One region of the Metabacillus sediminis genome, then DNA from elsewhere that is predicted to be linked to it. Evidence: riboswitches for the same ligand, from Rfam matches in the RefSeq annotation. Region 1 holds a riboswitch; the other holds the start of a gene.
What was found. A riboswitch is a leader RNA that binds a small molecule or an ion and turns the genes downstream of it on or off. The one in region 1 is predicted to bind cobalamin.
Positions count from the first base shown of each region.

Region 2: linked by a shared signal. The riboswitch ahead of WCV65_RS08445 (ABC transporter substrate-binding protein) and the one ahead of WCV65_RS05745 (ribonucleoside-diphosphate reductase subunit alpha) in region 1 are both predicted to bind cobalamin.

Region 1 covers NZ_CP147407.1:1,062,908-1,066,140, forward strand. Annotated here, with positions in the region: gene WCV65_RS05745 (ribonucleoside-diphosphate reductase subunit alpha) at 1-2,141, opposite strand, end outside; cobalamin riboswitch at 2,255-2,435, opposite strand; gene dat (D-amino-acid transaminase) at 2,632-3,233, shown strand, end outside.
Region 2 covers NZ_CP147407.1:1,593,004-1,596,236, forward strand. Annotated here, with positions in the region: gene WCV65_RS08435 (protein YkpC) at 1-89, opposite strand, end outside; gene WCV65_RS08440 (NUDIX hydrolase) at 380-997, shown strand; cobalamin riboswitch at 1,103-1,287, shown strand; gene WCV65_RS08445 (ABC transporter substrate-binding protein) at 1,471-2,442, shown strand; gene WCV65_RS08450 (iron ABC transporter permease) at 2,405-3,233, shown strand, end outside.

The DNA.
Region 1 (3,233 bases):
TTAAATGAGATCGATTGATCGATATGGCGCTGTCTCGCCGCATTCTGTTCAATGCTCCAATGCTGATCCGTGAAATAGGCGGATTTATAATACCAGGTCGTTTCCGGGCTCAAATCAGGGGCCGTCACCGGAATCTTGTAGTCTTTCTTTTCTTCCGAATAAACCTTTTGAAAAATCGGATCAATACTTGCTGTGCTGCCGGCAATGATGGAGGTGGATGCATTTGGTGCGACGGCCATCAGATAGCCGTTCCGCATGCCGTTTTCAGCGATTTGCTGCTGCAGTTCCTGCCATTCTTCAGAACGGTAGCCTCGGTTCTCAAAATAAGTGCCTGTTTCCCAGCCGGACCCTTCAAATGCCGGATAAGATCCTTTTTCCTTCGCCAGCTCCGAGCTCGCCTGAATGGTCAAAAAGGAAATTTTCTCATATAGCTTATCGGCGTACTGTACCGCTTCCTCACTTTCCCACTTAATCCCTTCAAGAGCTAGAAGGTGATGCCAGCCAAAGGTTCCGAGTCCGATTGCGCGGTATTTCGAATTGGTGAGCTTCGCCTGCAGAACGGGTATTTCGTTTAAATCGATAACGTTATCAAGCATTCGAACCTGGATCGGGACAAGGCGTTCAAGCACATCCTCTCTAACTGCTTTAGCAAGGCTGATGGAAGAGAGATTGCAGACAACAAAATCCCCGGGTGTTTTCACCGTAATGATTTTTCCATCCTCTGTATATTGTTCATCCATCGTGGTAGCGCTTTGGTTTTGGGTGATTTCTGTACAAAGATTGGTACAATATACCATTCCAGCATGTGCATTGGCATTCATCCGGTTCACTTCATCCCGGTAGAACATAAACGGTGTTCCGGATTCCAGCTGGCTGATCATAATGCGTTTCATAATATCGATCGCCGGAATGATTTCCTTCGCCAAATCAGAGTGGCGGACACATTCCCAATATTTTTCCCGGAAGCTGCCGCTGCCTTTTTTCTCGTCAAAAAAATCCTCCAGGCTGTAGCCGAGTGTTTTTCTTACCTCATGCGGGTCGAATAAATACCAGTCACCGCGTTCCTCGACCTGTTCCATGAAAAGATCCGGCAGACAGACGCCCGTGAACAAGTCATGGGTGCGGAGACGCTCATCTCCATTGTTCAGTTTTGAATCAAGGAATGAGAAAATGTCCTTGTGCCATACATCCAGGTAAACCGCAATCGCGCCTTTTCTTTGGCCAAGCTGATCCACGCTGACCGCCGTATTGTTGAGCTGCTTCATCCACGGAAGCACACCGGAGGAAACGCCTTTGAATCCGCGGATATCACTGCCGCGGCTGCGGATTTTCCCAAGATAGACACCGATGCCGCCGCCGCTTTTCGAAAGATTCGCAATGTCTGTGTTGCTGTCAAAAATCCCCTGCAAACTGTCGTCAATTGTATCGATAAAGCAGCTGGACAGCTGACCGACGGATTTCCCTGCATTTGATAGAGTAGGAGTCGCAACCGTCATATAAAGATTGCTCAGCGCCCAGTATGCTTCTTTTACGAGGTGGATCCTGTGCTCCGCCGGCTCTTTTGCCATCAGGGTCATTGCAATGATCATAAACCGTTCCTGAGGAAGCTCCATCACATTTTTGCTGTAGTCGCGGGCAATGTAGCGGTCAGCAAGTGTCCGGAGTCCAATATAGGTGAAGAGCAGATCGCGGTCCGGATCGATTATCTCGCCCAGCTCGCTGATTTCTTTTGGGCTATAGACTTGCGGAATCAGATCTCCGTAAATGCCGATGCTATGAAGCTTATCGACTAATTCAAGAAATGATCCGTACTGCTCTCTTTTTTCATAGCCCCTGCTTTTGGCCGCTTCAGCATAGAGCTGATCCAAATACAGACGGGCACAGAAGTATGTCCAATCCGGCTCAAGCTCGGATATATTGGCCAAGCCTTCTAATATGCTTAGGTTTTTTATTTGTTTTTCTGTATATGTATCTCTGGATGCAATCAATTCTTTTAATCTCTCTGTAAAGTGATGCAAATCAAGGTGGGGGAAGTCCGTCCCGGCTTCCTGAATCCATTGAGTAAAGTCATGTTCGTCAAACGGCCCTTTTATGCCTTTTTCATTGGTAATCATCGTCATCGTATCGGTTGTCATAGCCATCCTCCTCCAAGGGAAAATAAAAAATCCGCTCTTGGCAATTGAGCGGATCAAACGATAGAATAAAAGAGGATCTTTTATTTCCACCGTTTCATCTTCCCAATCCCCGGGAAAAGCGAAACATATCCAGCATCGGCAGGTCTCCTGACTTGTGCTTCCTCCTACTTTGAGCCCTTCCCGTACGAAGCCGTACAGTGGTATGCCCATTTCGTCACACTTACAGTTGCGGGGACAGTTCCGGTATCTCACCGGATTCCCTTTTAAGCTAATCTTAGCACCGTTTGCTGTGGAATATAATCAATATATAGTAGTTTGTTTTTTGTTTGTATTCTATATCTTGTGTTTAGTATAGATACATATTATAGGACAAGAATGCAGATTTCAACTATTTACCGTCAAAAATATTCTTTTTTATTTATTCGGATGTGCTTGACAACAGCGCGGCCCACCGTTTGTAATGATAAGAACAAATCCTAAACGTTAGAGGTGCACAATGAAAATCCTGATGAATACGAAACTGATTGATAGAGGGCAGGCAAAAGTAGATATTGAAGACAGAGGGTATCAGTTTGGAGACGGTGTATACGAAGTGATCCGCGTGTATGAGGGAGAAATTTTTACAATGGATGAACACCTTCAGAGACTCGAAAGAAGTGCAGGTGAAATCAAAATCTCTCTTCCTTACAGTTTGACGGAGCTTAAAGACAGAATAAGAGAATTGGTGTCAGTGAATCAGGTATGGGACGGCGGAATCTATATGCAGGTGACAAGAGGGGTCAGCCCAAGAAATCATCTTTTTCCCGGATCAGATATTCCAGCTCAGCTGGTAGCCTATCCGATTCCATCGAAACGTCCGGAAGAGCTTCAAAAAACCGGCGTTGAGGTCATCACAGCGGAGGATATGCGCTGGAAACGATGCGACATTAAAAGCCTGAATCTTCTGTGGAATGTGATGGCGAAACAGGAAGCTGCGGACGCAGGAAAATTTGAAACCATTTTTGTGCGGGACGGTATTGTCACAGAAGGAAGCTCAACAAATTTTTATGCAGTTAAGGATGGAACGGTTTATACGCATCCCTCCAATCACTTCATTTT
Region 2 (3,233 bases), 530 kb from region 1:
GGCAAATTGGCAAACGATACACTCATTCCCCCCAGTATAATCCCTGCCAGCACCAGACTAATCACTATTCTTCTGCCCATATCTCTCATCTTTTGAACCCTCCGCTCATTAATAGAAAATCCTTCACCAATATAAAGCGGGGACAAGCTGTTTGGAAAGGGATAAACCTCTTCTTTTTGAAAAATGGGGAAATATACCTGTTCCGAACTGAAACTAGGTCCCATAAGAAGGCGGTTACTCAATCTATAAAAATTACTCAACGAGAGAAATGGTTTGGTGATGAGATATTCCGCTAAGCCCTTCATCAAAAGCCGTGTCTATGCATGTCATCCTTACATAGGATACAATGCAAATAGAGGATAGGGATAGGAGGAGAATCATGGAGCCAAAGTGGGTAACATGGGCAAAGGAGATTCAGTCTCTTTCACAGGCGGGTCTTGCTTATTCAAAGGACCAATTTGATATAGAGCGGTTTGAGCGTCTGAGGGAGCTGAGTCAGGAGATTATGGCCCAATATACCGAAGTGCCGATGGAAAAGCTTCCAGAATTGTTCGCAAACGAAACAGGCTATCAGACGCCTAAAGTGGATGTTAGAGCAGTTGTTTTTAGAGACAACAAGATCCTTCTCGTTCGGGAGATGATGGATGGTCGCTGGTCCCTGCCTGGAGGATGGGCGGATATCGGGGTAAGTCCTTCGGAAAATGCAGCAAAGGAGGCATTTGAGGAGTCTGGGTTAGAAGTTAAGCCAGTAAGGCTGATTGCGGTGATGGACAAGAAGTGCCATCCTCATCCGCCTGGAGCCTATCATATTTATAAGCTTTTCTTTTTGTGTGAAGAAATAGGGGGCAAGCTCACAACTGGTTTTGAGACATTGGATGCAGGTTTTTTTGGACTGGATGAACTTCCTGAACTTTCTGTTGGCAGAATTACAGAAAGCCAGATTAGAATTTTGTTTGAGTATGGATGGGATGCAGAAAAACAGGTGTACTTTGATTAACGACTGTGAAAAGCAGCTGTCTGCTGCTTTTTCCTTTTCATAAGTTAATAGAAAGCGACTGACATGAGGCTTAAGGTTGTGTATAATACTTCGTGTACGAAATATTCATATCGATAAGGTGTAGGTGCTGATTTTTTTGTCAGCTTAAAAGGGAAGCCGGTTTAACTCCGGCGCGGTCCCGCCACTGTAAATGGGAGTGACCTGCTTAATCCACTGTGCGGCAATGCATGGGAAGGAGCGGGGAGCGATGATCATGAGCCAGGAGACCTGCCTCACACCTCGTCACCGCATACCTACGAGGATAGGATGGTGTTAACGTTGACAGGAAAGTCTCTTATTGGCTTATGCAGTCTACATAACATGAACCGTCATCTCCTTTTGCCAGGGAGGTGTTTTTTGTTTTTCAGGAAATCCAGCCAAGCTTGAGCTGGTGACGGCAACGCAATTGAAGAATGATTACGGGGGATAAAAAAATGAATAAGTACTTATCTGCTTTAACAGCGCTGCTTTTGACAGCGGGCGTCTTAGGAGGCTGCGCATCTGATTCTGCAGCACCTGAGAAAACAAAGGAACAGCAGGCATCACAGGAAAACAAAACAGAATTTCCAATTATAATAAAAGATGCATCCAATTCAGAAGTGACAATTGAAGATGAGCCGAAGAAAATTGTTTCTCTAATTCCGAGCAATACGGAAATTATCTTTTCTATGGGTTTGGGAGATAAAGTTGTTGGCGTAACCGATAACGATAACTATCCGGAAGAAGCTCTTAGGAAAGAAAAAGTCGGCGGAATGGATTTTAATGTTGAGAAAATTATTGGCCTTCAGCCTGATTTGGTGCTGGCACATGAATCAGGGGCGCATAATTCCGCTGATGGACTGAAACAGCTGAAGGATGCAGGAATTGATGTAGTGGTGGTCAATGAGGCACAAAGTTTCGAAGAAGTTTATGAGTCTATGGAAATGATCGGGAAGGCAACGGGAGAAGGTGAGAAGTCTGAGAAAATGATTGATGGAATGAAAAAGGATCTTGCCAATATCGAAGAAAAAGCAGCGAGCATCCCGGATGATCGAAGAAAAAGGGTGTTCGTAGAGGTTTCTCCTTCACCCGAAATCTATACAGCAGGCAAAGACACGTTCCTTAATGACATATTAACGACGGTCGGAGCTGAAAATGCTGCGGCAGCACAAAGCGGATGGCCGAAAATGACCGAAGAAGCAATTGTTAAATTGAATCCAGATACCATTGTGACGACCTATGGCTATTATAGTCCGGATCCCATTAAACAGGTGATGAGCCGGAAAGGCTGGGAGAGTGTTGCCGCAATCAAAAATAAAGCAGTTTTTGACGTGCATTCGGATAAAGTTACAAGACCGGGTCCGCGTTTAATTGAAGGAGTAGAAGAACTTGCGCACTCAATCTATCCGGACGTTTTTACAAAATAACCGTATCTTTCAATATACTTTGGCGATCCTTTTTTTAGCGGTCGCCTTTTTAGCTGCCGTTTCTATTGGTACTGCAGCTATTTCTCCAGCTGAAATTGTTTCTGTTCTATTAGGCGGAAATGCGGCTTCTGAGGCAAATGAAAATATATTAATGTCGATTCGTATTCCGCGTGTTCTCCTCGCAGGCCTTGTAGGGGCGGCACTTGCTTTATCAGGTGCCGCTTTTCAGGGGCTGCTGAGAAATCCGCTAGCCGATCCTTATACACTCGGAGTTTCCTCGGGTGCATCTCTCGGAGCAGTTAGTGTTATTTATTTTGGATTCCAGGCGTTCGGCAGTTTTTCCCTGCCAATCGTCAGCATCGCTTCCGGATTTCTGACCATGTTTGGTGTCCTTGGATTTGCTTATCTCGCCCAGAGGAGAACGTCAATGGAGACGATGATCTTAGCAGGGATTATCTTTAACTCGTTTTTAGGTTCTTTCATTTCCCTGATCATCGCTTTGAGCGGAGAGGAGCTCAGGCAGGTAATGAACTGGCTTCTTGGCAGTGTTTCGATGAGAGGCTGGCCATATGTACATATGATTTTGCCGTTTACAGCTGCTGGTGCATTTCTGCTTCTTATGCACAGCAGAGAATTGAATGCATTTGCCTTCGGAGAGGACCGGGCGCGCCATATTGGAGTTAATGTGAAACGGAAGCAATTTCTTATCATTATTTCCGCTTCAATGCTGACGGGTTCTGCGGTTGCTGTTTCCGGGACGATTGGTTTTGTCGGACTTGTTATTCCTCATA